4 regions of the Cupriavidus sp. SHE genome follow, and region 4 is predicted to be linked to each of the others. Evidence: predicted binding sites of a transcription regulator. Region 4 holds the regulator's gene; each other region holds the start of a gene.
What was found. Region 4 encodes FNR, which switches genes on or off when oxygen is low (the NO sensors DNR and NnrR bind a similar motif). Its sites were predicted from a motif close to TTGATNNNNATCAA; they were not measured.
Positions count from the first base shown of each region.

Region 1: RN01_RS08810 (DASS family sodium-coupled anion symporter) is a predicted target of FNR. The motif match lies at 2,797-2,810, and genes of this name have one in related genera.
Region 2: RN01_RS26795 (nitrite reductase) is a predicted target of FNR. The motif match lies at 5,928-5,941, and genes of this name have one in related genera.
Region 3: RN01_RS02060 (universal stress protein) is a predicted target of FNR. The motif match lies at 4,056-4,069, and genes of this name have one in related genera.

Region 1 is NZ_JWMB01000018.1:83,968-91,672, reverse strand. Features, by position in the region: gene RN01_RS08815 (Ldh family oxidoreductase) at 42-1,091, opposite strand; gene RN01_RS08810 (DASS family sodium-coupled anion symporter) at 1,153-2,676, opposite strand; gene RN01_RS08805 (tyrosine-protein phosphatase) at 2,991-3,776, shown strand; gene RN01_RS08800 (acetate/propionate family kinase) at 3,773-4,990, opposite strand; gene RN01_RS08795 (phosphate acetyltransferase) at 5,014-5,964, opposite strand; gene RN01_RS08790 (DUF3141 domain-containing protein) at 6,271-7,705, shown strand, end outside.
Region 2 is NZ_JWMB01000060.1:7,641-15,345, forward strand. Features, by position in the region: gene RN01_RS26770 (nitric-oxide reductase large subunit) at 1-470, shown strand, start outside; partial or broken gene cobA (uroporphyrinogen-III C-methyltransferase) at 489-1,193, opposite strand; gene RN01_RS26780 (nitrite reductase) at 1,205-2,686, opposite strand; gene nirJ (heme d1 biosynthesis radical SAM protein NirJ) at 2,683-3,846, opposite strand; gene RN01_RS26790 (c-type cytochrome) at 3,850-4,155, opposite strand; gene RN01_RS26795 (nitrite reductase) at 4,176-5,825, opposite strand; gene RN01_RS26800 (murein transglycosylase A) at 6,037-7,176, opposite strand; gene RN01_RS26805 (hypothetical protein) at 7,275-7,472, shown strand; gene apaG (Co2+/Mg2+ efflux protein ApaG) at 7,491-7,705, opposite strand, start outside.
Region 3 is NZ_JWMB01000005.1:74,655-82,359, reverse strand. Features, by position in the region: gene RN01_RS02080 (response regulator transcription factor) at 1-75, shown strand, start outside; gene RN01_RS02075 (universal stress protein) at 106-558, opposite strand; gene RN01_RS02070 (universal stress protein) at 757-1,605, shown strand; gene RN01_RS02065 (MBL fold metallo-hydrolase RNA specificity domain-containing protein) at 1,669-3,027, opposite strand; gene RN01_RS02060 (universal stress protein) at 3,150-3,974, opposite strand; gene RN01_RS02055 (helix-turn-helix domain-containing protein) at 4,480-5,148, shown strand; gene RN01_RS02050 (GlxA family transcriptional regulator) at 5,169-6,110, opposite strand; gene RN01_RS02045 (SDR family oxidoreductase) at 6,255-7,055, shown strand; gene RN01_RS02040 (FMN-binding negative transcriptional regulator) at 7,089-7,705, opposite strand, start outside.
Region 4 is NZ_JWMB01000025.1:118,181-125,885, reverse strand. Features, by position in the region: gene rluB (23S rRNA pseudouridine(2605) synthase RluB) at 16-1,920, opposite strand; gene scpB (SMC-Scp complex subunit ScpB) at 1,949-2,857, opposite strand; gene RN01_RS14155 (sulfite exporter TauE/SafE family protein) at 3,408-4,175, opposite strand; gene fnr (fumarate/nitrate reduction transcriptional regulator Fnr) at 4,261-4,986, shown strand; gene RN01_RS14145 (hypothetical protein) at 5,070-5,315, opposite strand; gene RN01_RS14140 (membrane protein) at 5,312-5,548, opposite strand; gene ccoG (cytochrome c oxidase accessory protein CcoG) at 5,562-7,091, opposite strand; gene ccoP (cytochrome-c oxidase, cbb3-type subunit III) at 7,147-7,705, opposite strand, start outside.

The DNA of each region.
Region 1 (7,705 bases), on a different contig from region 4:
GCTCGCCTGTCTCCGGTCCGTGCGAAGCGTGCGTCAACGGCCTACGCCGCCGGCATATCCACCCCGAGATCCCCCGCCAACGCTGCCAGATGGCTCCAGATCTTCGGATTGATCTCCAGATGCGTTGCCGCAGCGGCGCGATGCATGGCCTCGTACTCGCCCGGATACTGCACCTGGTCGAAGCCCGGCGCAGGCGGCGTGTCGTGCAGGTAGCGCACGAAGGCCTCTACCTCGTCCCGTTCCCAGTTGATGCCGAGATCGAGCTCGGGATTCAGCAGCACTGCGAACAGGTTGTTCGTGGCCACGCCGCCGCGCGGGTTGTCCGGCTGGATCGTGCCGCCGCCGGACAACACCCCGGCCAGCAGTTCCGCCACCACGCCGAGGCCGTAGCCCTTGTGGGCGCCAAACGGCAGCAGCGATCCCGGTTGATCGTCGAACATGACCCCCGCATCGGTAGTCGGATTGCCTTCGGCGTCGATGATGCTGTTCTCCGGCGCGGGCTCGCCTTTCTCCGCCAGCACGCGTGCCTTGTTGATGGCGATGGCGCTGGTGGCGATATCGACGACCAGCGGCGGTCGCCCGTTCGGCATCGGCCCGGCAAAGCAAAGTGGATTGGTCGTGAGCCGTGGCACGCGGCCGCCGAAGGGCGCGACCACGGGCGGCCGGTTGATCACGTTGGTGAAGCTCAACAGCACGAAGCCCGCATGGGCCACCATCTCGCCATAGTGGCCCATGCGGCCAAGGTGGTGTGATTTGCGCAGTGTCACGATGCAGTGACCGTGCTGGCGCACACGTTCGATGGCACGCGTCATCACGGTCTTGCCGACGTGCTGGCCAAAGCCGCCGTTACCGTCGAACACCATCAGCATGTCGCGGTCGAGCACGCACGCGGCGCGGCCGGTGGGATTCACGTTGCCACTCTCGATGGCACGGCGGTAGTTCGGCAGGATCGACAGGCCGTGACTGACGTAGCCGCTGCGATCGGCTTCCACCAGGTGCTCGGCCACGTCATCGGCGATATCGGCGGGCACACCCTGCGCCGCCAGGATACTGCGCGCGAACTGCCGCGCGCTGTCTAGGGTAATTTTCATCGTTGTTGGGGGCGAAGGTTTGGGGGCGCTTGTGTCAGCGGCTAGGTTGCGTGTTTGCCGATCAGATCCAGCCGAGCCAGCGCCAGTACGTCGACGCGAACAGCAGCATCAGCAGATACCCGATGATTGTGGTCGGGATGCCGATACGCGCGAACTGTCGTCCGTTGAAGGTATCGGTGCCCAGGCAGACCATGTTCTGCGGTGCGTTGATGGGCAGGATGAAGCCGAAGCTGACCGTGAAGCCGAGCAGCATCGTCATGCCGACCTTGTTCATGTCGCCGGGTATCGTTTGCAATACCGAGATCAGGATCGGCAGCATCGCGGAGGTCAGCGCCGTGGCGCTGGCAAAGCCGAGGTGGATCAGGATCAGGAATGCCGCCAGCACGGCAAAGACCAGCAGCGTGCCGTGATTGGCCAGGCCGGAATGCGTGACGACGAACTTGCCGAGCCATTGGCCGGCCTGCGTGGTCAACAGCGCGGTGCCCAGACTGATACCGACGCCGAACACGATCAGCGTGCCCCAGGGCGTGCGTTGCTGCATCGTCTTCCAGTCCATCACGCCGATGCGCGGCAACATCAGGATCACCAGGCCGACGAACGTGATCGACGCCGTATCGAACTTGTGCAGCTTGCCCTCGGTGGCCCAGAACAGCAGCAGGCCGATGGCGACGGCGGCCAGGCGCTTCTGTGGGCCGGTCATCGGACCCAGCGCGGCAAGCTCGCGCTGCACGGCTTCCTTGCCGCCCGCAATCGCGTCGGTCTCAGGCGGAAGCAGCCAGCGCACGAGGAAGTACAGCACGATCGACATCACGATGGCCCAGGGGGCGCCGGCAATCAGCCATTGCAGCCAGGTCACGCGTTCGCCGAGCAGCTTGTCCATGAAGCCCGCGGTCAGCAGGTTCTGTGCGGCGGCGGTCTGGATACCGACGTTCCAGACGCTGGTGGCCTGGGCGACCATGATCATGATGCCGGCTGCGATGTTCGACTTCTTGTCGACGCCGAATGCGGCGATCACGCCCATCATGATCGGCACGGTACATGCGCTGCGCGCGGTGGCGCTCGGCACCACCAGGCTGAGCAGGATCGTGACGGCGATCGTGCCGATCAGGATGCGCCGGGTACTGGTGCCGATGGCCGACAAGGTGACCAGCGCGATGCGCCGGTCCAGTCCGGTCACGGTCATGGCCGCCGAGATGAACAGCGCGGCGGCGACAAGTGCCAGCGCGGTGTTCGAGAAGCCCGCCAGGGCCATGCCAAGCGCGCGCGATGTGCCGTATAGCGTGTTGGGGTCATTGACCATCGGCGAGAAGCCGATCAGGCCTGCCATCAGCGATGTGATCATGATGGCGCTGGTCTCGTAGGTCACCGCCTCGGTAATCCACACCACGACCGCGAATGCAAGGATTGCCAGCATGCGCTGACCGGCCACGGGCAGGTCGGCCGGCATCGGGATCAGGAGCACCGCGATCAGCACGACCACGGCGGCATACAGACCCCAGTGGATGTTGAGCTTGGGCGCGGCCGGGATGGCCGGCGCGGCGGTGGGGGTGCCGGGCGCGGCAGGAGGTACTTGTGTATCAGGCATCGTCGAATCCCCATGTTGGATCAGCCTGTCGGTCGCGTCGTATCGCAGGATCGCCGCGGCCGACATGGGCTCATTATGTGAAGCCAAGGCCGATGTGCCAAGGTGCCGATGACGGCGCAATTGCCGGATATCAACTCACTGCGAAGTCAGGAGTCGATACCGGCGACGGGGCATTGTGCGGATCGAGTGAGTGTGATTGCGCGTGGATAGGCGTATGCGTGGCACGGATGCATGAAGCCGTACGTGGCACCTGTCCTTCGATGCGGCGATCTGAAATAATTGAAGCCGATGTTGAACGTTTTTGGAAGGCGTGCATGACAGCACGCGTATGTGAAATGACCAACAATATGAACCACGACACACGCCCCTCCCTGGGGCTGGAGACGATCCCCAATGCGCGTGACCTTGGCGGACTGGCCGGCTTGTCCGGCCGTCGCGTCAGGTCGGGCAAGCTCTATCGCAGCGCGAATCCCGCGCTGGCCTCGGCCGCCGATCTCGATCGCCTGCATTCGCTCGATCTGGATATCGTCGTCGATTTCCGATCTCCCGGCGAGAAGTCTCCTGCCGAGGCCGCTTTCGGCGAGCGCTTTCACTGGCTCGCGGTGCCGGTGCTGGAGGGCAGCATGGCGATGGATGTGCTCGTGCCGCGCCTGCGTGCAAGCACGCCCACGCAGATGCACGACTTCATGCTCGATGTGTACCGCGATTTTCCGGTGCGCTACCGCGAGGCGTTCGGCGCGTTCCTGCGCCATGCCGAGGCCGGCCGCACGCTGTTCTATCACTGCACCGCGGGCAAGGACCGCACAGGCTTTGCGTCGTTGCTGTTGCTGTCGGCGCTTGGCGTGTCGCAGGACGAGATCGTCGCCAATTACCTCGAATCCAATCACTGGAATCGTCGCCTCAACGAAGATGTGCTGGCGCGCGTGGCCCCGATCGGGGTCGACGCGGACGTCATCATGCCGTTGCTCGAAGTGCGGCCCGAGTACCTGGAAACATCGATGGATGCGATTGCGCAGGCCTACGGCAGTGTGGAGCAATTTCTTGCCGATGACCTGCGCATCGATGTGGGGCAACTACGCGGGCACTACCTCGAAGATTAGCCGCCGTTTAGCAGGATCTTCGCGGTCGAGAGAGCGATCATGCCTTCCTCGTCCGTCTGCAGCGCCAGCACCGGCACGCGGCTTGTGTCGCTGCTGATGCGCTGGCAGTTGTCGCCATTGGCCGCGGCATCCAGCGAGATGCCGAAGAGATCGGTGAGGTGCGCGCAGACGCGTGCGCGCACGTCCGGCGAGTTGGCGCCGATACCAGCCGTGAAGACCAGTCCATCCAGGCCACCTAGCGTGACGGCGAGCTTGCCGATTTCCTGTGCGGCGCGATAGGCGTAGAAGTCCACGGCCAGTTTGGCGCGCGGCGTATCGCTGGCCAGCAGCGCGCGCATGTCGCTGCTGACGCCGGAGATACCCTTAAGGCCCGATTGCCCATAGAGCATCGCCTGGATTGCGTCGGGCGTCATCCCTTGCGCCGCCAGCCACAGCACCGCACCAGGGTCGATCGTGCCGCAGCGCGTGCCCATCGGCATGCCGTCCAGCGCCGTGAGGCCCATGGTCGATTCCACGCTCTTGCCGCCGCGCATCGCGCACAGGCTCGCGCCGTTACCGAAGTGGGCAACGATCACGCGGCCCTCGGCCAGGTCGGGCGCCACCTGCTTGAGCCGGCGCGCGATATACGCGTAGGACAGCCCATGAAAGCCGAAACGCCGGATGCCCTGCTCGTAGTACTCGTAGGGCAGCGCCATCAACTGGGCCATCGGATCGTGCCCGGCGTGGAACGCGGTGTCGAAGCACGCCACCTGCAACAGGTCGGGCGCGGCGGCCCGCACCGCGCGGATTGCCGTCAGGTTGTGCGGCTGGTGCAGCGGCGCCAGCGGTACCAACGCATCGAGCTTGGCGATCACGTTGTCGTCGATGCGCACGGCGTCGGCAAAGTCCATGCCGCCATGCACCACGCGATGGCCGATCGCTACCGGTGGCGTGTCGCGCAGGCCTTCCTGCAGCCTGGCCTGGATCAGGCGGAACGCCGCATCGTGATCGGGCACCTGCTCCACGGGAAAGCGCTCGTCGGCGACGACGGTTCCATCGGCCAGGCGCCCCTCGATATGCGGCGCCACGCCGATACCTTCGATCTGGCCGTGCGCAAGCTGCGCGGGCAGGACTTCGACGTCCTCGTGGGCAGCCTCCGGCACGGAGAAGATGGAAATCTTGACGCTCGACGAGCCAGCGTTGACGACGAGGATGACGGGGTGAGCAGTGGTCACGCGGCGAATCTCCTTAAGTGGCTTCAGACCTTGACGGCTGCCTCGGAGGCAACACGGCGCGCATGGGCGATGAGCACGGCGATCGCGCAACTACCAATGCGCGCGCGCACGCTGTCGGCGCGGCTGGTCAGGATGATCGGCACGCGCGCGCCAAGCACGATGCCAGCCGCTTCCGCACCGGCCAGGAACGTGAGCTGCTTGGCGAGCATGTTGCCGGCTTCGAGGTCCGGCACGAGCAGGATATCGGGGTCGCCGGCCACTTCGGAGTGGATGCCCTTGGTTTCGGCCGCGGCCTTGCTGATGGCGTTGTCGAACGCCAGCGGGCCATCGAGCAGGCCGCCTTCGATCTGCCCGCGCAGGCTCATCATGCACAGCGCGGCGGCGTCGATCGTCGACGGGATCTTGTCCGTCACCGTTTCCACGGCCGAGAGAATCGCCACCTTGGGGCGCTCGACGCCGAGAATGCGCACGAGGTCGATCGCGTTGCGCACGATGTCGGCCTTCTCGTTCAGCGTGGGGAAGATGTTGACCGCGGCGTCCGTGATGAACAGCGGCTTGTGATAGGTCGGCACGTCCATCGCGAAGACATGCGAAAGGCGCCGTTCCGTGCGCAAACCGCTGGTGCTGCGCGTCACGGCGTGCAGCAACTCATCGGTATGAAGGCTGCCCTTCATTAGCAGTTCGGCGCGGCCCGAGCGCACGGCTTCCACGGCGGCTTCGGCCGAAGCATGGCTGTGAGCTGTATCGATGATCGGGGTATCGCCGAGGGTCAGGCCGTGCTCTTCCGCCACTTGCCGGATGCGCCACTCGGGACCAACCAACAGTGGAGTAATCAGGCCAAGCCTTGCCGCTTCCAGTGCGCCATCGAGCGATGACTGGTCGCACGGATGCGCTACGGCAGTGGGGATGGGGGGCAGCCCCTCGCAACGCGCGAGCAGCTGGGCGTACTTGTCGGTGGACGGTGTGATCGGCATAGGCAGCGTTCCCTGGAACCAAACGGTTTTGGAGGGCAGGCATCCTGGGGGCCACGGATGCTGCAGTGCGCAAACGTCTTGCGGCAAAGTATATGCCAATGTTCCAACTGCTACGATGACACGCATATGTCATGGGTGGCCGATATGTTCGGAGTGGCGCTTCGGCCAATTGCCATGTCGCCGCGACACTGGTAGATTTTCGGTGTTGCATCGCAGCAAGCGCACCGGCGCTGATCTATCGGCCATCCGGACGACACCTCTTGCCGCGACACCCTGACTCCGCCTATCCAGACTGGGAGAAACGGAATGACCGCACGTCAACCGACCGCTGTCACATCGACAGCGGAGGCACCCTCACCGGCCGCGACCGCGCTCGCCGGGTTTCTTCCACCAGTTCCGCCTACCGCCATTGCGCATGCCGCATGGGAGTACGGCCTCGATGCCTGGCAACGCTCGATCCTGTTCCTCGACATCCTTCGGCAGCGCGGCAATGAAACCGCGGAGCACGAGCGCGGCGGCATGCCGCCAGTGCTGGTATTCGACTACGAGGTACTGATCGACGGCCGCGATTTGCCAACACCGGTCAACTACGCGCTGGTTCGCATCGTGCCACCTGAAGGGCAACCGACGGACCCGGCCAAGCGGCCGTTCGTGGTGATGGACCCCCGCGCGGGGCACGGTCCCGGCATCGGCGGGTTCAAGTCCGACAGCGAGATTGGCAACGCCCTGCGCGGTGGGCATCCGTGTTACTTCATCACGTTCTTCCGCGATCCTTGCCCGGGGCAGACGATCGAGGACGTCGCGCGTACCGAAGGCCTGTTCCTGCAGGCGGTCGCCGAGCGCCACCCCGATGCGCCCGGCAAACCATTCGTCGTCGGCAACTGTCAGGCGGGCTGGGCGCTGTTGATGCTGGCGGCTGCCGCGCCGGAAGTCACCGGCCCGATCCTGCTGGCTGGCGCGCCTGTGGCGTATTGGTCCGGAGTGCGTGGCAAGAATCCGATGCGGTACTCGGGTGGCCTGCTTGGCGGCACCTGGCTGGCATCGCTGGCTGCGGATCTGGGCAATGGCCGCTTCGACGGCGCCTGGCTCGTTCAGAACTTCGAGAAGCTGGATCCCGCGAACACGTTCTGGTCGAAGCTCTACAACGTTTATGCCAAGGCCGATACCGAGGGTCCGCGTTTCCTGGAGTTCGAGCGCTGGTGGGGCGGCCACTTCCTGATGAACCGGGGAGAGATCGACTGGATCGTGCAGAACCTGTTCGTCGGCAACCACCTCACAGCGGGTGAGGTGCGCAGCAACGATGGCAAGACGGTGATCGACCTGCGGAACGTGCGCTCGCCGGTGATCGTGTTCGCCTCCTGGGGCGACAACATCACGCCGCCGCAGCAGGCGCTGAACTGGATTCCCGATCTCTACGCGAACGTTGACGAGATCGTCGCCAACGACCAGACCATCGTCTATTGCCTGCATCCTTCGATCGGCCACCTCGGCATCTTCGTGTCGGGCAGCGTGGCCAACAAGGAGCACTCGGAACTCTTCTGCGCGCTGGATCTGATCGACGTGCTGCCGCCGGGCCTGTACGAAGCGAAGATCGATGACATCGCGCCGGGCACGTCGCACAAGGATCTGATCGAAGGCCGCTACATGGTGCGCTTCGAACGGCGCACGATCGACGACATCCTGGCGCTCGACGATGGCCGGGACGACGAACTGCCGTTCCAGGTGGTGCGCCGCGTGGCCG
Region 2 (7,705 bases), on a different contig from region 4:
CCGGTGTGTTCGGCTTCATGATCAACCCGCCGATCACGCTGTACTTCGTGCAAGGTCTCAATACCACCGCCGTGCACGCACACGCTGCACTGTTCGGGGTCTACGGCTTCCTGGCGCTTGGCTTCACGCTGCTGGTACTGCGCTATGTCAGGCCCAACTACACGCTGAACCCGCGCCTGATGTCGATTGCGTTCTGGGGAATGAATGGTGGTCTGGTTCTGATGATCGCCACCAGCCTGTTGCCGGTGGGTATCATCCAGTTCATCGCCAGCGCAAGTGAAGGCCTGTGGTATGCACGCAGCGAGGCCTTCATGCAGCAGCCACTCCTGCAAACGCTACGCTGGATGCGTACCTTCGGTGATGTGGTCTTCCTGGTGGGCGCGCTGTCGTTCTCGCTGCAGGTCGTGCTCGGGCTGTTTGCACGGCAGCCCAGCGGCAAGGTCGCCGAAGGGGTGCTGGTCCGTCAATGAAGCAGGGTTGGGGATATCAACAACTTCCCCAACCAGAATGACCGCCGGGCTGGCAAGCCCGGCATCCGCAGCCTCGGTCAATGTGGCCAGGCTGCCAACCCAACGCTTCTCATCCCCACGGCTAGCATGCATCACCACCGCAACCGGCATTTCCGACCGCATACCCGCTTGCAGCAAGGCGTCGCGAATGGCGGCAAGACGGCTCATCCCCATGTAGATGACGAGCGTCGTCCGGCTGCCGACCAATGCGGCCCAATCGGGATCGCCATCGTCACGCGTATGCGCGGTAACGAAGGTCACACCATGGCAATGCTGACGATGGGTCAGCGCAATGCCAAGCGCCTGCGCAGCTGCCATGCCACTGCTGATGCCGTTGACGATTTCCACTTCGATGCCGTGCCCGCGCAGGAACTCTGCTTCCTCGCCGCCGCGACCGAACAACAATGGGTCGCCGCCTTTGACACGCGCCACGCACCGGCCAGCCTGCGCGTGCTCAAGCGCCTGCTCGTGAATACTGGACTGACTCACCGAACAGCGGCCGCCACGCTTGCCGACCGAGATGATTCGCGTCCCAGGGTTCGCATAGCACAGCATGGCCTCTGGCACGAGATCATCCACTAGCCAGACATCCGCTTCACGCAGCGCCCTGACTGCCTTCATGGTGGCGAGTTCCGGATCGCCCGGGCCCACCCCAACCAGCCAGACCTTTCCGGTCGTTTGCATGTTGGTACTCCTCAATGGCTCGTGCCAGACGAGCGCGTAGTCTTGTTGAATACGTTGTACTTGCCGATCGGCTTGTCCATCGGCAGTCGCTTGATTTCCTTCAGCGTCCGGGCGTCGTAGACGACGATCGCCCCATCGGCTTCCATCAGGCTGACCAGCGCATATCGACCATCACGGGTGAACTCCACGTGCGCCGCGGTGCGTCCCGGAGACGGCGTGACACTGCCAACGACGGCGAGTGTCTGCTTGTCGATCACCTGCAATGTGTCGCGTTTCGGACTCATCATCGCGTCGGTCCATGCGTATGGCGTGGCTTCGTGGCTACGCAGGAAGAAGCCCGGCCCATTGGTCGGGATCGTCGCCACGGTCTTCCAGGACTGCATGTCGATCACGCTGATCGCGCCCTGCTTCAGGTTCGGGGATGCCATGACTTCGCGGCCGTTGCGTTTCCACGTAATACCGCTGCCAAGATGCGGCATGCCGGTCAGCGCGAGGTCCGCCACCTTCCGGCCCACGTCGAGATCGATCACCTGACCCGTGGCCGTGCGCGAGGCGCCAAGAATGTGGCGATACGGCTGATCGAAGAAGAAGTCGTCGAGCACGTCCGTGAGTTCGATCACGCGCGGTTCGAACGTCTTCTTGCCGATGTATGGGATCTCCCAGACCTCGGGAATATCGCGCAGCGCGACGATGAACGAACCACGCGGCGCGGCGTCGTAAACGGCTGAAACGCGCGAGGACTTGCCACCCGCGCCCGTAACCGGATAGATACGCTGCAGCGACAGGTCCGACGCGCGCAGCAGCACCAGCGTCTGGGGCAACGTATTGCCGACCATCACCCACTCGCCATCTTCGCTGACCGCAAGGTTGCGGGTATTCATGCCGGCGCGGATCTCGGCCACTAGCTTCAGGTTCCAGAGGTCGTACTTGCTGACCCAGCCATCGCGGCTCGCCATGTACACATAGCGTCCGTCACTGCTGAACTTCGGCCCGCCGTGCAGCGCGAACCGGGTGGTGAATCGGTGAATCGGTTCGAGTTTGTCGCCGTCGAGCACGCTGACGTGATGCGTCCCGGCCTCGACGACCAGAAACAGGTTGGAAGGATCGGCACTGAAAACGGGCCGGTCCGGCAGCGTGCCGGGTGCGTGATAGACGATGCGCGATGCCTCGATGTCCGCCTGCTCCCAGCGCGGCGTGGCCGCGGGTGCGGAGCGCAGCCAGGTTGCCATCTGCTTGATCGTGGCGTCTCCGAGTTCTTTGGAGAAGCCTTGCATCTGCGTGGCCGGACGACCGTTGCGTAGCACGTCGAGCAAGTCGTCGGGCCGCAGCCGCTCCAGGCTTTCCGGCAACAGCGCCGGGCCCATGCCGCCCAGACGATCGGCACCATGGCAAGCCGCACAGTGGCTGCTGTAGATGCTGGCGGGATCGATTGTCGTCTCCGCGTTGGCGACGAATGAAGCAAACATGCACGTCCAGAGAATCGCGTGCTTCATGTCATTGTCTCCAGATTGGGCTGCGCACTGATCTCCGCGTCGGAGAGATAGCAGCCCGGGTCCTGCGCCCACGGATTGCCGCTGATCGCGTAGGCCCGCGCGCGCGTATTGCCGTTGCAGATGTCACGATGCAGGCAAGTTGCGCATCGGCCCTGCAACGGTCTCGGCCTGGCGGCCAAGCCACGCATCAACGGATGGCTGCGGTCGGCCCAGATCTCGCCGAACGGGCGCTCGCGCACGTTGCCAAGAGAGAGTTGCCACCACATCGTGTCCGGGTGGACATTGCCGAGGTTGTCGATATTGGCCACGCCGACACCCGTGGCATTGCCGCCCCAGTTGACCAGTCGCTCGCGCATGTCTGCAACGCGCTCGGGCCATTGACGCGCAATCCAGTACAGCAGGAACACCCCATCGGCATCGTTGTTGCCCGTGACGAAATCCCCGGCGCTACCCTGCTGCGCGCGCGCCCATACATGCTCGAACAACCACTCGACCGCCGCGCGTGTACCCGCGTGGCGCGCGTCATCGTTGCGATGGCTGCGGCCTCGCCCGGCGTAGTTGAAGTGGGACAGATAGAACTTGTCGATGCCTTCGGCCTCGGCCAGGGCCACCACGGAAGGCAGCTCGGCCGCGTTGGCCTCGGTCAGCGTCATGCGCACCCCCACGCGCAGGCCGGCGTCGCGCGCGATGCGCAGCCCGGCTATCGCCTGGGTAAAGGCGCCATTCATGCGGCGGAAGCGATCGTGTGTGGCTTCGATGCCATCCAGGCTCACGCCGACATAGTCGAACCCTGCGGCAGCGAGCCGCGCAGCGTGTGCCGCATCGAGCAACGTACCATTCGACGACAGGGAGAGATGAAATCCGAGTTCGCGCGCACGCGCGGCGATCTCGTACAGGTCCGGCCGCAACAGCGGTTCGCCACCGGACAGGATCAGCGCGGGCACGCGCGCCGCCTTGAGCTGGTCGAGCACGGCCATGACTTCGCCGGTCGACAGCTCGCCCTTGAAATCCGTATCGGCAGATGTGGAGTAACAGTGCTTGCAGTTGAGATTGCAGCGCCGCACCAGATTCCAGATCACCACGGGACCACTGGCACGGCGCGGCGGGGGGACCGACCCCCCGTCGCGCAGCGCCTCCATGAAGCGGGAGAGTCGGAACATGGATCAGAGGCTTAGCACCCACTTGGCCAACGTGTTGGCTTCCGCCTCGCTGACCTGATTGGGCGGCATCGGGATCGGGCCCCACTTGCCGCTGCTTCCCTTCAGGATGCTTTGAGAAAGCTGCGCAGCAGCCGCCTTGTCACCTTTGTACTTCGCGGCGATGTCCTTGTAGGCGGGGCCGACCAGCTTCTTGTCGACGCTGTGGCAAGCCATGCAGTTCTTGCTTGTGGCAAGTTCCTGGCTGGCAAACGCGGTAACCGGCAGCGCGGCAGCAAGTGCCACGGCGGCGATAACTGTAGACGGATGCATGCGAATTCTCCTTCCCCTGATCAATAGACGTCGTGTTGTGTGTTGTGCGCGTTGAACTTGCCCGTCGGGGTAATCAGACGCGGGTCCTTGATCACGGTCTTGAGCTTGCGGGTCTTGTCATCGACCACGACCAGCGCGGACTCGCCATCCTTGGTACCCCAGACCGAGAACCAGACTTCATCACCGGCCTGGTTGTACTCGGCCTGCACCACACGCTTCGCGCCTTCGCCCTTCAGGTTCGCCCATTCGGCGATCGGCAGCACCTTGTAACCGTCTTCCAGCTTCTGCGTATCGAACACCGCCACGCTCTGGTTCAGCTTCGCGTCGGGATTGAGCGGCGTATCCACCCACAGGTTGTGCGACTTCGGATTGGTCTTGATGAACAGCGAGCCGCCGCCCTGCCCCTTGAGCGTTTCCACCACCTTCCAGGCCTGCGCCTTGTGGTTGATGGGATCGGTGCCGATCAGGCTGATGGTTTCGTCGCCGAGATGGCTCGTGGCCCAGACCGGACCGAACTTCGGATGCACGAAGTTGGCGCCACGTCCCGGGTGCGGGGTCTTGCCGACATCGACCAGCGCGGCCAGCTTGTCTTCCTTGGTATCCACGACAGCGATCTTGTTCGATGCGTTCGCGGCCACCAGGAAGTAGCGACCCGTGGAGTCGAAGCCACCGTCATGAAGGAACTTGGCGGAATCGATCGTGGTGGTCTTCAGGTTCTTCAGATCCGAATAGTCCACCATCAGGATCTTGCCGGTTTCCTTCGCGTTGATGACGAACTCGGGACGGAAATGGCTGGCAACGATCGATGCCACGCGCGGCTCGGGGTGGTACTCGTTGTCGACGGTCATACCGCGTGTGGACACCACCTTCAGCGGCTTGAGCGTGTCACCTTCCATGATCACGTACTGCGGCGGCCAGTACGAGCCGGCCACGGCGTACTTGTCTTCGTAGCCCTTGTACTTCGAGGTTTCCACCGAACGCGCCTCGAGACCGATCTTTACTTCCGCGACGTTGTCGGGCTTGGGCAGCCACAGGTCGATCAGGTTCAGGCGCGCATCGCGGCCGATCACGTACAGATAGCGCCCGGACGCCGACATGCGCGAGATGTGCACCGCGTAGCCGGTCTTGACGATATTGATGATCTGCTTGCTGTCGCCGTCGATCAGCGCGACCTCACCGGAATCGCGCAGCGTGACCGAGAACAGATTCTGCAAGTTGTAGTTGTTCATCTTGCGCGTTGGCCGCTTGGCCACGGGCACGATGTCCTTGCGCGATTTTTCGATGTCGGCCAGCGAGAATTCCGGCGGTGTCGGAGGATCGAGCTGGATGTAGCGCGCCATCAGGTCGACCTCGGGATCGGTGAGATCGCCCGAGGTGCCCCAGTTGGGCATACCGGCCGGACTGCCGTACTTGATGAACGTCTTCAGGTATTCGGTGCCACGGGCACGCGTGATGTCGGGTGTCAGCGGTTTGCCCGTGGCGCCCTTGCGCAGCACGCCATGGCAGCCTGCGCACCGTTCGAAATAGATCTGCCTGGCGTGGTTGAATTCTTCAGCAGTCAGCTTCGGCTCGGGATTCTGAGTCGGCGCCGTCTGGGCGCTACCGTGCGCACTCCAGAAGAAGAGCGGCATGGCCGCCAGTGCGGGGAACATCCATGATTTCGCTTTCATGATTTTTCATTAGCGAGTGGGGAATGCTGTGCTGCGGCACCGCGCATGGAGCGCGGCGCGCGACAGATGTTCCAATCATGGGGAAGAAGAACTGCATCGCGATTGACACGAGTCAACGCAGGGAACGGGGCAGGAGAATAACCCTGCTCCGTGTCAGGGAACTAACTCGGACGGCGGGCATTGCTGTATGTAGCCCGCCGGTAACATGACGTCAGCTGCGCGGCATCAGGACCCACATCCTGCCGCCCTGCTTCATGCGGCCGGCGGTCTCGCCCGCGGCGTCGCCTGCGCCCCAGAAGAAGTCCGCGCGCACGCCACCCTTGATGGCGGAGCCCGTGTCCTGCGCGAACATCAGACGTTGAATCGGTTCAGAGGAAAGTGGCCGTGTGGTCGACAGGAAAACCGGCACGCCAAGCGGGATGGTTGCGGGGTCAACTGCTATCGAGCGTTCCGCCGTTAGCGGCACGCCCAGCGCGCCTACCGGTCCTTCGTTGGTGGGCGGCAATTCGCGGAAGAACACAAAGCGCGGATTGACGTTGAGCATTTCGTCCACGCGTCCCGGGTTGGCACGCGCCCATGCCTTGATGCCCTGCATCGTGGCCTGCGCCGGCGTGATCTCGCCACGGTCGAGCAGCCATTTGCCGAATGAGCGGAACGGCTGGTCATTGGTGCCGCCGTAGCCGACACGCATCACCGTGCCATCGGCCATGCGGATGCGGCCGGAGCCCTGGATCTGCAGGAACGCGGCTTCGACCGGATCATCCACCCAGACCAGTTCGCTGCCACGCATCGCCGGGTTCTGCAGCAGTTCGGCGCGCGGCGGCAACATGCCCTTGCCGAGTTGCGGCGGCCGGCGATAGAGCGGGACCTGATACGCACCCTGACGCGTGCGGGAGCCGTGCAGGATAGGTTCGTAGTACCCGGTGATCAACCCGTTGTCCGTCCCATCGACGTTGACCACGCGGTATGGCAGGAAGTTGGTTTCGAAGTACGCGCGCATCGCCACGAGATCGCCGGCGTCCACCATCAGGCCAACGGCGCAGACGCGATTCCAGTCGGCGCGCTTTTTCAGCGCCTGGCAGCTCGCCAGCAACGCGGGCCAGGCGGCACGTACGTCGTCCTGGCTCCAGCCGCCGATTTCCGCCCAGCTCGCCGGTTGCAACCGGCCTGCCGCGGAGGAGGTAGCAGGTGCCTTCCCGCCCGGCACGCCGCCCGGACCTTCGATACGCGGGGGCGGCCCGCTCATGCAGCCGGCCAGCAGCGCGGCAGCGCCCGTCAGGGCAAGCCAGCCGCGCCAGGAAGTGTTGCTCGACGATGCGCGGGGGGCGCGCAGGGAATACTGATTTGCCATCTTGTCCATTCTTCGCGGACACGGCCGGCGGTCAGACAGTCCACAAACCCGCGCATGTCCTACAATCTCAACCCGATCCGTCGACTGACCCCCTCGCGATGAGCCAGTTCTTCGAAAACCACCCTACCCTGCTACTTGCCGCCGAAGCCGGCGTGGCGCTGCTGTTGCTGATCTTCATCGTGGTCTGGACGATGAGCACCGCCAAGAAGAATCCGCGCCCCACGCGCGCGCCGCAGGACCATCCGTCCCGCGCCAACCAGACCTCGACGGATGCAGACACACCGCCCGAGGCCTAGTTCCCGCCATGCGGCGGTTCAGTGCAGCATTCGGGGCAGCACCAGCGCGAATTCGGGAATCGGCACCTCGAAACGGTGGCCGTCTTCGGCCACGCAGAAATAATCGCCCTTCATCGATCCCACCGGGGTGGAGATCGTCGCCCAGCTCGAATACTCGAAGTGCTCGCCCGGCTTGAGCAGCGGCTGATGGCCGACCACGCCCAGGCCCGAGACTTCCTGCGTCGAGTTGTCGC
Region 3 (7,705 bases), on a different contig from region 4:
CAGCTTCGCAGCGACGCCGCGCTGGTCCGCTATGCGATCGAGGCAAGGCTGTTCGGCGACGAAGACAAGCTATAGCGTCGCGGTCGCCAGCCAGAGCCCCGTCGTTCAGGCCGACTCGCCGCGAATCAGCAGCACCGGCTTGCTGGTCTTGGCCACCACACCTTCAGAGACGCTACCCATGATCATGCGGCGCACACCGCGTCGGCCGCGTGTACCCATCACGATCACATCGGCTGGCCAGCGGTCGGCATAGCCGACGATCGCGCCGGCGATGTCACCCGGCACCACCGACTTCTCTGCCAGTTCGGTTTGAAACCGCACGCCAGCGTCCTGGAGACGGTGAGCGGCGGCAGCCAGGGCCTTCCTGCCGAAGTCCGTCAGCCCATTCAGGATGTCCTGCGGATTGACGAAACCTGCCTCAAGGAACACTTCGCCCTCGTCCACCACGAACAGGACCTTCACCTCCGCGCCCATGCCCTTGGCCAGCCCGGCCGCCTGCGCAATGGCCAGGTCGGAAGACGGGCTGCCATCCACGGCAACCAGGATGCGTTCATACATATCGGTCTCCTCAGTCCGGGCCACCTGCCCTCACTGACCCAGCATAGGACGTGCCAAGGCTCCATGGTTGATGTATCGCAAGATGACCCGAGCCGACCGAATCAGGCGCTCTTGATCTGTCGCAACCATACGCGGCACATCACGCATACATTTGAGACCCAAATGGCGCCGAAGCGCCTTGCTTTTTCAGGAGACCACATGGACATCTCGGCGATCATGGTCCACGTCGATGCCTCGCAATCAGTGGAGGCCCGGCTCTGTCATGCCGTGGCGCTGGCCGGATCGTTCAACGCCACGCTGATCGGCCTGCTCTCGCTGAGCGCGGACGAGCCAGCGTGGGTCTATCGCACCGCGGACGGCCGCCGCGAGCGCCAGGCCTACGAGCCGGATCTTGGCGCCGCATGTGAAACCGCCCGGGAAGCCTTCGACATCGCCACCGAAGCCGCGACGTTTGCCGTTGACTGGCGCGTCGGCGAGGGCGCGCCCACCGACGCCATCCAGTGCGAAGGCCGGCTGGCCGACCTGCTGATCGTCGGCCAGCCGAATCGATCGAACACCGACAGCGAAGTAGCCCGGCACTTCGTCGAGACGGCCATTCTTTCGAGTGGCCGCCCGGTGCTGGTCATTCCTCAAGGGCCGCTGCCATACGCCTCCACCTTCCCCTATGGCTCGATCGTGGTGGCCTGGAACGGTACCCGCGAATCCGCGCGTGCGCTGCATGACGCGTTGCCGTTGCTCAAGCGTGCCACCCAGGTCGACGTGGTGTCGTGCATTCCTCCGCACGCGCGCCGCAAGGCCGAACTCTCCCCACCCGCCTACGCGGCAAACTGGCTGGCTCGGCATGGCGTGCACGCGAGCATGGTCGAGATGGTGCTGGAACGATCGGCCGATATTGGCGAGTCACTGCTTGCCATCGCCGGCCAGCGCCGGGCCGACCTGCTGGTCTGTGGCGCATATGGACGGGGACTGCTGCGCGAGGAACTGCTGGGTGGCGTGACGGACACCGTGCTGCGCCACGCCACGATTCCCACCCTCTTTTCCTACTAGCCGCGCCGACACCCCTTGCTCGGGCGCTCAGTCGAGCGCTCAGTCGAGCGCTTAGTCGGGCGCCTAGTCGAGCCTATAGATACCCCGGTACTCGGGCATCGTGACACCCCAGCGCAGCGAATGCTCGATGCGCTGGCGTAGCGCATCGGCGGCACCGGGCTCGCCATGCACGATGAACGTCTGCCGTGGCGGCGTCCCGATGGCACTCATCCAGTCCATCAGCCCATCCGCATCGGCATGTGCCGAAAAATGGCGAATCTGTTCGACTGAAGCACGCAGTTCGACTTCGCGCCCGTGCATACGCAATGTGCGCTGGCCGGACGCCAGCGCCGCCCCCCGCGTTCCCGCCGCCTGGAACCCCACCAGCAGGAAAGTGCTGCGCGGGTCCTGCCCGAACGATTCAAGGTGATGCACCACGCGCCCGCCCGTCAGCATTCCGCTACCGGCCAGGATGATTTTCGGCTGATCCACCCGGTTGATGCGGATCGACTCCTCCATGCTCCGGGTCGGAATCGCCACCGAACAAGCAGCCGCGCACGTTTCGGGGTCGATGCGCAGTTCGTCCGTGTGCTCGGTGAGAATCCGCGTGGCTTCGATGGCCATCGGGCTGTTCAGATAGATGGGCACATCGGGAAAGCGCCGTCGCTGGCGCAGCCGGTAGAGGCAATACAGCAGCAACTGGGCGCGGCCAACCGCAAAGACGGGAATGATCACGCTGCCGCCCCGGGCAACGGTCTTGCGGATGATATCGGCCAGCAGCTCGATGGGATCGCCCTCTGGATGCAGGCGGTCACCGTAAGTCGATTCCACTATGAGGTAATCCGCCGCGGTGGGCGGCTCCGGCGGCCGCATCAGCATGTCGTCCTGCGGGCCGAGGTCGCCGGAGAACAGGATGCGCCGGCCCTTGGCATGGATCGTCACGCTGGACGAGCCAAGAATATGGCCCGCGCGATGAAACTCCGCTTCCACACCGCGTGCGATTGTCACCCGCTTGCTGTAAGGCGCAGGCTTCAGATGTTCCAGCGCATGCATGGCATCCGCCACGGTATAGAGCGGCAGCGCCGGTTGATGACGCGAATACCCCTTGCGGTTGGCATAGTTGGCGTCTTCTTCCGCCAGATGGGCGCTGTCCGGCAGCAGCAGGCCGCAAAGCTCCGCGGTTCCCGTCGTACAGTGCACGCGCCCCTTGTAACCGCGTTTCACCAGCAGGGGCAGATAGCCGCTGTGGTCGATATGCGCATGTGTCAACACCACGGCATCGAGACTGTCCGGGCTGATTGGAAAGCGATCCCAGTTACGTAGCCGCAGAGACTTGTAGCCCTGAAACAGTCCGCAGTCGATCAGCACCCGCGCTTCTCCGGTGTCGAGCAGAAAGCGCGAACCGGTCACGGTGTCCGTTGCCCCAAGGAACTGGATGTGCATGGTCTGTGATGTTGGTGTTGGTGTTGGTGTTGGTGTTGGCGTCGTCAGTAGCGGTGTTGTCAGTATTGCCGTAGCCGTTCACTGGCTTTGAAACGATGGCAGAACAGCACGTATCACGCGCTTCAATGCGACATCAGCAGTGGCACCGGTACGTTGCGCAGCAGCGTACGCGTGGTTCCGCCCATCACGAGTTCGCCGAGCCGTGAGTGGCCGTAGCCGCCGGTCACCAGCAGATCGGCTGCCTCGTTGCGCGTCACGCGCATCAGGCTGTCAGCTGGCGACGCGGCCTCGTCGATACGCAGCGAAGCGCTGACGCCGTGATCGGCCAGCCAGCGCACGGCCTCGGCCGCGCCATGCTCGTTCGGCCCCGCGCCGCTGAGCACCACCTGCAGGATCACACGCGATGCCAATGCCAGTAGCGGTAACGCATCCCTCATGGCGCGCGCGGCTTCGCGCCGGCCGTCCCAGGCCACCACGACGGTGCCGCCCGGCACCAGACTAACGTCGGGGGGGATTACCAGAATCGGACGGCCAGAGTTCAGCAGCACATACTCGGCGGAAGTGGCCATCAGCGCCGGCGTATCTTGCGCCAGCGACGGTGGCGCCGGCAGAATCAGATCGCTGCTGACACCGCGCGAGGTCAGCGCCCAGCCCGCCTCCTGCTCGACCACCACGTGTGAAATCTCGATGCCCCGCCCACGTCGCGCCACTGCCGCATCGAGCGCCGCGGCATCGGCCTGTTTCAGGTTGCGCAGCATGTCGGCGCGCATCTGCTGATAACGCGCGGTCTCCTCGCCGGCGCTCCGGAATGGATCCAGCAAGGTGCCAGTGGCGGTCAGTCCGACGACCCGGGCGGTGAACAGAGACGCCAGCGTCAGCGCGGCATCCAGACGCGCATCACGCGCGGGATCAGCGGCAAGATCGACGAGGATGGTCTTGAAATCCATGGGGGCTCCAGGCAAGGGGGCGATCGGGCGGCAAGAATGGATACCGTCTTGTGCACTTTAATCGTCAAAGATGCTCCGCGCTTGCCTCAAGTCAAATACATGACAGCCAGGAAACCAAACATTGTCGGTGCAAGTCGCGGCAATCAACCGGCTGAAGGAGGACTCAATTGAAGGCGAACTACCTTGCCTCGGCTATCGGGAGCACCTGTGCTGCACGTAGGTAATGCCTGGCCTGTCAGGTAAACCTTACAGGTGCGCTCCAGACCCTGACACAGGTATCAGCCGACGCTGATTTCAGCCTTTCCGATCACAAGGCATACTTCCGCGCAGATGGGGAGTTATTCAGATCAAAGAACCTTGATTTGGCGGTGAACGCCTGACGGCCCCAGGGGAGAGCATCATGTATGAAGTGGTAGAGGGGTCAACCGTCGAAGCAGGAATGGATGGGGCATGCACCGGACATGCGCACGCGCCGAGCACGACGCGGCATTTCCAGGCGCGCTGCATGGATTGCGGCCTCCGCCGCCTCTGCATCGCCTCGTCACTCGAACCGGAGGAGCTTCCGCAACTGGAAGCCGTGGTCAGCCACTGGCGCATGGTGCATCGTGGCGAGTACCTGTACCGCTCCGGCGACAAGTTCCAGAACCTCTACACCGTCCGCTCGGGATCGCTGAAGACCGTGGCCACCCACGCCGGCGGCCATGAGCACGTCACCGGCTTCTTCCTGCCGGGAGAAACGGTCGGCCTTGGCGCGATTGGCGAAGGCGAGTATGACTGCGACGCGATCGCGCTCGAAGACAGTGCCGTCTGCGTGCTGCCGTTCTCACCGCTCGAAGGACTGTGCCGCGACGTCAAGAGCGTGCAACAGCATTTCCATCGGATGCTGAGCCGCGAGATCCTGCGCGAGTCCAAGCAGATGATCCTGCTGTCGGGCATGACTTCGGAACAGCGTGTCGCGGCATTCCTGATCAACGTGTCGTGCCGCCTGCAGGAACGCGGCTATGCTTCGCGCGACTTCACGCTGCGCATGACCCGCGAGGAAATCGGCAGCTACCTCGGCATCAAGCTCGAAACGGTCAGCCGCACGTTCTCCCGCTTCCAGCGCGAAGGCCTGATCCGCGTGGATGGCAAGCGCATCGAACTGTTCGATATCGAGGCGCTCGCGGCCATCTGAGCCGCTGGCACCCGCGCCTGCTACTCACGGGCCTCCCGCCGCACCGCCTGCGGCGGCACGCCGAACCCCCGCAGGAAGGCCTCGCGCATATGGCGCCGGTCTCGAAAGCCGGCCTCCCGCGCCACGACTTCCAACGGGTGGCGACTCTGTTCGATCATCAGCCGCGCCGCTTCCAATCTCAGATTCTCGATCGCCTTGGCCGGCGACTGCCCGGTCTCCGCGGTGAACACGCGGCTAAACTGGCGTGGACTCAGATGCACCGTCTCCGCCAGTTCCTCCACCGTCAGTGCCTGGCTCAAGTTCTTGCGCGCGTAATCCAGCGCATTCTGGATACGGTCGGATTTCGGCGCCATATCCAGTAGCTCCGAGTGCTGCGACTGTCCGCCCGAGCGCCGCTGGTGCATCACCAGCTTGTGGGCGACCGATCGCGCGATATCCGCGCCGAGATCCTTTTCGACCATGGCAAGCGCCAGGTCCAGCCCGGCCGTCATGCCCGCCGACGTCCAGATCGCGCCATCGACGATGTAGATGCGATCGCCCTCCACCTTGATGTCCGGATGGAGCCGTTGCATGTCGCGCGCGAAGGCCCAGTGCGTGGTCGCGCGTCGGCCATCGAGCAGACCGGCTTCCGCCAGGATGAACGCCCCCGTGCAGATCGACGCCGTCCGGCGCGCACGCGGCACCGCCTTGCTTACGAACGCCAGTACCGGTGCGGGTGTTGGCTGCGCGGCTGGGTCGCCAACGCCGGCCAGCACCCAGGTATCCACCGCCACGCGCGCGCTTGCCGCGTGCGTCTCTACCGTCATCCCCAGCGAAGACACCACCGGACCACCGTCGATCGAGTAATTCCTGATGCGGTAGAAGGGCTCGCCGGCGACAAGATTCGCGTACTCGAAGACGCTCTGCGTCGCCAGCGCCATCACCTGAAAACCGTCTGTCAGCAGGAAGCCGATGTTGTGCATGATTGGCCTCGTTGGACCCATGTCCTAAAACATGACCATAATCGTCATTTCTGCCATGGTCAAGTCGCCTTACGATGCAACGCATGGATTCGACGTACCGCGATTTTCGAATCCCCATCGCAACGACATCGCAAGGAGAACACCATGACGCAAACCCATCTCGGCACCGCACTGATTACCGGCGCATCTTCTGGCATCGGCGCCATCTACGCAGACCGTCTGGCACGCCGCGGCTATGACCTGATCCTCGTCGCCCGCAATCGCGACAAGCTCGACGCCCTGGCCCGGCGCATCACTGACGACACGCAGCGCGTGGTCGAAGTCTTCCCGGCCGATCTGAACGACCGCCAATCGCTCGCGCGGGTGGAGGAAAAGCTGCGGCAGGACGCCAGCATCACGCTGCTGGTCAACAACGCAGGCGTCGGCACGCACACGCCGCTGCTCGACAGCAATGTCGATGCCATGAGCCGGATGATCGACCTCAACGTCACCGCGCTGACGCGCCTGACCTATGCCGCCGTGCCGGGCTTCGTTGCGCGCGGCCGTGGCGCGATCATCAACATTTCGTCGATCGTCGGCATCGCGCCCGAAATCCTGAACGGGGTGTACGGCGGCAGCAAGGCGTTCGTACTCGCATTCAGCCAGTCGCTGCACCACGAACTCGCGGCCAAGGGGCTGCGCGTGCAGGCAGTACTGCCGGGGGCGACCGCCACGGACTTCTGGGAAACCGGTGGCCTGCCGATCGAACATCTCGACAAGGCGATCGTTATGCCGGCTGAAGCGATGGTCGATGCGGCGCTGGTAGGCTTCGATCGTGGCGAGCTGGTGACGATTCCACCGCTGCACGCGATCGAGCAATGGAATGCGTATGAAGGCGCGCGCCAGGCGATGGCGGGCCAGCTATCGACCAACACTCCCGCGCCCCGGTACGCGACGGGACGCTGAGAGGCGGAAGGTAAAGGGTGGAAGGCCCGGGAACTACTGGGTCTCGCCCCGCTCCTTGGCATCTGCGCGGGCCAGCATCGCTTCGCCGAGCATTGTGCTGCCCTGCTCGGCCAGCGCCGTGCCCGCGCCACGGATGTCGCGCACTTCCTTGTTCTGACTCAGCTTCAACTTGCCTTCCAGCCGCGTGACCTCGATCTCGATACCGACGATCGCCTTCAGCATCGTGTCGACGAAATCAGACGGGGCGTCGGACATCTTCCACGGCCTCGGTTGCGTGGCCTCGTGCGTGCGCGTCAGATGGGCCACCACGCCGCGCACGAAGCGCTCATCGTCGCGAATCGTGATGCGACCGTGCGCGTGCACGACCATGTAGTTCCACGTGGGCACCTGCTTGTGGGCCTCGTGCTTGCTCGGATACCAGTTCGGCGAGATATACGCATCAGCGGCGCGGAAGATCACCAGTACCTCATCACCGTTCGCCACGTCCTGCCAGACCGGGTTCGCACGGGCAACGTGAGCCTTCAGCATCCCATTCGGCCCTTGCGAGGGATCGAGATGGAAGGGAATGTGATTCGCATCCAGACCGTTCCTGCCATGCGTGACCAGCGTGCCAAACGGATACGCGGTCATCAACGCATGGAGAGCCTCAG
Region 4 (7,705 bases):
CGCCCGATCCGTCAATCAACGCTGACCTCGGCCGCGCGGACGGCGACTACCGCCTCCCGCACCCTTGGCTGCCTTTGGCATTACATTTCCATTGACCTCGCCACCGCCGCGACGCTGGCGATTGCCACCTGCGTTGCCCGCATTGCCCGCATTGCCAGCGTTTCCGGCCTTGCCGCCCCGCACGCCGCCGCGACCACCACCGGCGCCAGGGCCCCGCAGGCCGCCGCCGATCCCGCCGCCAAACTTGGTCGTATGCGACGTCAGCGGCGCAGGGCCGGACGGAATGTATCCCATCGAGGTCTGCATCGGATCAGGCTGACCACGGCCCGCGCCCCCGGCATTACCACCCCGGCCACCGCTCTTCTCGTAGCGCGGCAGACCATCCATGCCGGTGTGCATCGGCATGCCCGCCAGCGCTGCTTCTTCGCGCTGCTTGCGGCCGCCGACCTTCGTCACACCCTTGCCGCCGCTCTGGGCTTCCTTGGACGGCGCCTTCAGTCCAATGTTGGCCATCAGGCCGCGCACATCCGTCGGGTCCAATTCCTGCCAGCGACCGCGCTTCAAGCCGCGCGGCAGCAGGAACTGACCATAACGCGTGCGGATCAGGCGCGACACGGTCAGACCGACGGCCTCGAACATGCGACGCACTTCGCGGTTACGGCCTTCGGTCAGCGCCACGTGATACCACTGGTTCACGCCCTCGCCACCGCCATCGGCGATCCGCAGGAAGTTTGCCTCGCCATCATCGAGCTGAATGCCATGCAGCAGCCGCTGACGATCGGCTTCGGCCAGTTCGCCCAGCGTGCGCACTGCGTACTCGCGCTCCACGCCATAGCGCGGGTGCATGAAACGGTTCGCGATATCACCCGACGTGGTGAAAATCAGCAGCCCTTCGGTATTGAAGTCGAGGCGACCGACCGCGACCCACTTGCCGTTCTTGATGCGCGGGAGACTGTCGAAAACGGTCGGACGGCCTTCTGGATCCGACTGGCTGACGATCTCGCCGGAAGGCTTGTGATAGAGCAGCACCCGTGGAGGCTTGGTTGTCACCCTGCGGTGAATCAGCTTGCCGTTCACGCGGACCTGGTCGGTCGGCAGAATACGCTGGCCGATATGGGCAGGCAGGCCATTGACCGACACACGCCCCTGCAGGATCAGTTCTTCCATCTCGCGGCGTGAACCAAGTCCACCCTCCGCCAGCACCTTGTGCAGCTTGGGTGCGTCGTCGTCTGCGGACAGTTCGCGCACCGGCTTGGCCTTGGTGCGCGGCACGATCGTGTCTTCCTGATCGAACTGCTCGGAAATCACGAAACGGAACAGATCCTCGCCACCGGCAGCGGTCTTCGCGCCGCCCTTGCCGGCTTGTCGCCCGGGCTTGTCGCCCTGGCGCTGCTCGACACGCTGGTCACCCCTGTCAGCGCCCGGCTTGCCACCAGGCTGTTGGCCCTTGCGCTGACCACCCTTGTTGCGGCGACCCGGCTGTTGCGAGGCTGGCTTGTTGTCGCCATCAACCAGCGCCGCCTTGCGTTGCGGCTGCTGACGGCGCTTGCGAGCCCCCTGCGCGGGCTGATCCGATCGCGGCTGGCCAGCTTGCGCGTCGCCACCCGCCTCCTCGGCACCAGCAACTGCCTGCGTATCGGCGGCCGGCGCCGGCTTGCGACGCCCGCGGCCACGCGCGGGGGCGGCGGGCGTCGAAGCATCGCCGCTTTCGCCAGTCGACGAGGGCTCGACATCGTCGCGCCCCGTTTCCCGGCCATCGCGGTCCTGCCCCGCCTGGCGACGGGAAGCCACTAGATTGCGCAGGCCGCGGCGCAGCCCCTTGCGGCGGGGCGCGCCTTCGGCGCCGTTACCCTCGGGGGCAGCGCCGGTGTCGCCCGGCACGTCCGGCTGGCGGACGTCTTGGTCAGCGGAATCAGACAAAGTATTCACTATCGATGTTGCATGTTGTTCAGTTGGACACACGCTCGTCGTCGTCCTCGGTCGTCAGCGGCATATCACCGTCGCGAGCCGGAACTGCGGCGTCTTCCTGCGAGGAAGACTCTGTGTCCACATGGAATCCGTTGGCCTGGGCCACCGGCGCGTCATCGTCATGCCCATCACCCTCGGGCAACTGCGCGACGCTGTCGTTCTGTTCGTTTTCATTGCCGGCGGCATCGCTCGCGCCACCGGACAGATCTTCGGATTGCGGCTCGACCGACAACGACTCAACTGCCGGCTCGCCCGCCTCAGCCACCTCAACGGCAGCCTCCGAAAAGGCCTCCTCGTCACCAGCAGGCGGATTCGCCGTCGCGACCGCCTCGAAATCGATGGCCTGCTGATCCAGCAGAGCCGCCTGGGCCTGGGCCTGGGCATCCTCGAGCGGCGGTAACTCATCCAGCGAGCGCAGACCGAGGTCATCCAGAAATGCCTTGGTCGTTGCGTACAACGCGGGGCGGCCAGGCACGTCCCTGTGACCGATGACTTCGATCCAGTCCCGGTCCTCAAGCTTCTTGACCACTTCCGTGCTGACCGTCACGCCCCGGATCTCTTCGATGTCACCGCGCGTCACCGGCTGCCGATACGCGATGATCGCTAGCGTTTCCATCACGGCACGCGAGTACTTCGGCGGCTTCTCCGGATTGAGCCGGTCAAGAAACTCGCGCATCTCGGGACGGCTCTGGAACCGCCAGCCGCTGGCCAGGGCCACGAGCTCTACCCCGCGCTGCTGCCAGTCGTTGCGCAGCTCTTCGAGCAGAACCCGGATGGTGTCGGCACCGACGTCGTCGGCGAACAACCGTCGCAGATCACCAACGCGCAACGGCTCCTGCGCACAGATCAGCGCGGTCTCGAGGACGATCTTCGCCTCTTGGGTATTCATGTGATTGTGTGCAGCCTGTCTTTGCACCTGCTTCTGGACGAATCCTGAAGCACTGGAGATTGCAGATACAGCGAGGCCTGAGCCACCGCCATCTCATCGCGCAGCTAACTCGCAGCTTTTCGCAGCGCAGCCGTGCACCTCATTTTCTTTGCATCGAATTGCCGGGTCGTTCCGGCAGGAGATCGTCCGGGGCTGACAGACTGCGCCAGTCAACGGACCTCTTGCGTCGCACCCTCTCCCTTTTGGGGTGGACATTCACCTGGACAATCAGATCGCCAAGGCGGCAAGAAACAATCGATATCGGCCCAGGCAACTTCGCCTGGCACCGGCGCCACCTCTCCACACAGCCCCATCGGACTTTGGAACCAGATCTTCTGAACCGGATGAACTGTGGGGACGATCCTGGCAAGCCAGACCTGCCCAGACCCCCTGGGCACACACCCCAGATCGGGAATGCAGCCCCGGCGACGCCACGAGCGCATCGGAGCGCGATACCGTGGTTTCGCGATTGTATGGCATTCCAGCCCCGCCCTGCAACCAGCAAAAAAGTCTAGAACACGACGCAGAAGCCGTGATTGGCCAACGTATCGGGCAGCCAGACGGCGCGTGCGACACCCAGCGCCCCAAAACTGATCACAATAAGCGCGGCGCCCACTCGCACGCTGGGGCGGCGCGACAGTTGCCGCAGGTAGCCCGACAAACCCGAGATCACCAGCAGGTTCGGCAGCGTCCCGATGCCAAAGGCCGTCATGACAAGTGCCCCAGACGGCGCATTACCAGCCAACAGGGCGAGCGCGAGTGCGCCATACACCATACCGCAAGGCACCAGCCCCCAGGCCAGCCCCATCCCATAGCGCCGCATGATGGGCGCGTGCCGACGCAAGCGTAGCGGCATCTGCATACCCAGCGACGCGACGCCCTGAACGACATATGAGGCCGCCCGCGCCGCCAACCGCTCGAGCCATGTTGCCCGCATGACGCGGCCGCGCAACAACCACACCCCGGTCAGAACGAGCAACAGGCTGCCTGCACCGTAGAGCCAGCGCTGCACTGGCAGGTAGTCCTGCTTCCAGACTGTCGCGCCCACCGCCCCCATCAGCGCCCCAAGCAGCACATAGGTCGTGAGACGCCCGGCGTGCATGACCAGCAGTTCCAGCCACCAGTGAAACCGCGAGCGATGCACGACGTTAACGACCGCGACAGCGCCCCCGGACTGCCGTTGCTCGACAGCAATGGCAATTCCTCCACACATGGCTGCGCAATGCACGCCGCCAAGCAATGCAAGTGTAAAGACACTGAAAAGCACACCAAATGGCAACTGTTCCTCGCTTCTGCGTCACATCAAGCTGTAAAATGCCTGCATCGCGCCTCCATCGCAAGCGCATTCATGCGAGCACCATCAATTGCTTACCTCCATTCCCGTCACCGAGATGTCTCCGCGTTGCTCCACTTGCGCCATGGGCCAGCTTTGCCTTCCCGTGGGCATGTCGCAACAGGACCTCGCAAAGATGGACACGCTCGTACAGGAACGCGTTCGTGTTCACAAGGGCGAAACGCTCTATCGCATGGGCGAACCGCTTACCGCAGTCTATGCGATCCGCTTTGGCACATTGAAGACCCACGTGACCATGGAGGACGGACGCACGCAAATCACCGGCTTCCATTTGCCCGGTGAAGTCGTCGGGCTCGACGGCCTCGGCGAGATGCAGCATGCGTCCGATGCCACCGCGCTCGAGGACACCGAGGTCTGCGTCGTACGATTTGATGACCTGCAATCGCTGTCCGGCACCTTGCCTTCTCTCCAGCAGCAGTTCCTGCGACTGATGAGCAAGGAAATCTCGCAGGACCAGATCATGCTGATCACTCTTGGCTCGATGCGTGCCGAAGAGCGCCTGGCAGCATTTCTCGTCAACATGTCGGAGCGCCTGTCGATGCGCGGCTACTCGTCGAGCGAGTTCGTGCTGCGGATGAGCCGCGAAGAAATCGGCAGCTACCTTGGCCTCAAGCTCGAAACCGTGAGTCGGCTCTTCTCTCGATTCGCCGAAGCCGGCCTGATTCAGATTCGCCAACGACACGTGAAACTCGTGGACATGGAAGGCATCAGGCAGGTCTATAGCCGAAACTGCTAACGAACCTCCTAGCCTGGAAAACGGCCGCACCGGGAACTCAGCGCCCGGTGCGGCCGTTTTGCTTTCTACCTGCACTCGATCCATTACTCGAGTTCGTCGGTCTCCTCGAGCTTGGTTGGCATGGTGTATAGCGTCAGCCCGCTGGACAACGCGCAAAACAACCACGCCACCAGGAAGCCAATCGTGTAGACCGCCTCACGAGACGCTTCCACCTGGTGCCCGAAGAACGTGAGATCGCCCGGATCAACGACCGAAAATACGGTGGCGGTGGCCGCTCCGCCCATCAGAAACGCCGGCCAAAGTACCCACATCAGCCAGCGGAGTCTCATGGGCGCCTCGCAGCCGGCGACGCCACATGCTCCGCCCCCGTTTTCTCTACGACCAGGCCATGACGCTCCACGCCGGAAACCGGCAAATCCGGATGCGTGTTGGCGAGCCAGATGGTCACGCCGCAGCCAATAATTGCAAGCAACGGACCGCTCATCAAAAGCCACGGCCACGGTTCCCTGTACCAGGGCTTGGACTGTTGGGATGTCATTGCGCTCTCCTTGTTTGCTGCCATTTCACCCTCAGCATCACAGATTGCGGGGAACAATGAAACTCGTGGATTGCCTGATATGCGCGTCTCGGCCGTCCTCGCCCTCCGCCGTCACCGTTACGTTGATCTTATGCGTGCCTTCCTTGGCATCGTCGATCGGCACGCGAATGCGAATCGGCAACAACCGGTTGGACGTTGGCTGCATGGCCTCGGCGGACTTATCATACTCGACCGTCAGTCCAGTCAGGTCATCGCCTTCAGCCTCCACGCGAATCCGCATCGGCGCTTCCGTGGTGTTGATCACCTGGAGCCGATAGACGTTCTCGATCCAGCGACCCTCCACTTCCCGGCCCAGCGCGCCGCGATCCCGAATGATGTCGACCTTGATCGGCGAGCGCACTGCCAGCGACGCGACGAAGCCCGCCGCCAGAACCAACCAGATCAGCGTATAGATGATCGTGCGTGGTCGCAGCAGCCGCTTGCGCGCGTCGGATGTCGACAGGGACTTGCGCATCGCATTTTCCGACGTGTATCGGATCAGTCCGCGCGGGTACTCCATCTTGTCCATGACCAAATTGCACGCGTCGATACAGGCGCCGCAACCGATGCACTCGTACTGGAGGCCATCACGAATATCGATACCGGTCGGACACACCTGCACGCAGATACTGCAATTCACGCAATCGCCAATGCCAGCAGCATGGCGATCGGTCTTGCGGGAACGGCTACCACGCGGCTCTCCACGACCCACGTCATAGGTCACGACATAGGTATCGCGGTCGACCATCACGCTCTGGAAACGCGCATAGGGGCACATGTACTTGCACACCTGCTCGCGCATGAATCCGGCGTTGCCCCAGGTCGCAAACGCGTAGAACAGCATCCAGAAACTCTGCCAGGGTCCGAGCGTGAAATGCAGGACCTCGCTACCAAGCTCCCGAATCGGCGCGAAATATCCAATAAACGTGAAGCCCGTCCACAGTGCGATCAGCACCCAGAGCACATGCTTGGTCGCCTTGATTCGCAGCTTGCGCAGGCTCCAGGGATCGCCGTCAAGTCGGATCCGCGCGATGCGATCCCCTTCGACATGTCGCTCGATCCACATGAATATTTCTGTGTAGACCGTCTGGGGACAGGCGTAGCCGCAGAACAGGCGTCCGGCGATGGCTGTGAACAGGAATAGCGATAGCGCAGAAATGACCAGCAGCACGGCAAGATAGATCACATCCTGCGGCCACAGCACGAGACCGAAGATGTAGAACTTGCGCGCACCGAGATCGAACAGCACGGCCTGGCGATCATTCCACTGCAGCCAGGGTGTTCCGTAGTAAATCAACTGCGTCAGGATGACCAGCCACACGCGCCAGCTCGAAAACGCGCCAGAGGTCGAGCGCGGATAGATCTTGCGGCGGACCTCATACAGCGCTTCCTCGGTGGTCTCTGCCCCTTTGGGGGGCGGCGCGGGACGCCAAGTGTTGCCGTTACGATCGCTCGACGACTGGCTTGCAGACGGATCGTTCGAGGCGTGATCGTCCGAGTGATCGGGGGCGTTAAGGGGCGCGCTCATCGTGTTGCCCTCACGCCCCGGTGGGCGGCACGCCGCCCGGCCCCGGGGCAGTTAGTCATTTTGCAGCGCCTCCCGTATTCGAGAGTCCCCATACATATGCGGTCAGCATGCGGATGCGCTCAGGCGTCAGAATCTCCTCATGCGCCGGCATATGACCGTTATGTCCCTTAAGAATTGCATCGACGATCGTCGCTTCCGAGCTGCCGTACAACCACGTGTTGTCGGTCAGGTTCGGCGCGCCGAGTGCCTGGTTGCCCTTGCCGTTGGCGCCGTGGCAGGCCGCGCAGGTCGACTTGAAGGTGCTTTCGCCACGCGATGCACGAATCGGATCCGACGACAGACCAGACAGCGAACGCACGTACTGCGCGGTATCGCCGGCCTGCTTCGCATCGATCGTGCTGGCAAACGACGGCATTACGCCATTGCGGCCCTTGGTGATCGTCTGCTGGATCGTCTCCGGCTCGCCACCGTAGAGCCAATCGTTGTCGGTCAGGTTGGGGAAGCCTCGGCTGCCACGCGCATCCGAACCGTGGCACTGCGCGCAGTAGTTCAGGAACAACCGTTGGCCGATCTCGCGTGCATCAGGATCCGCCGCCACCTGCTTGATATCCATG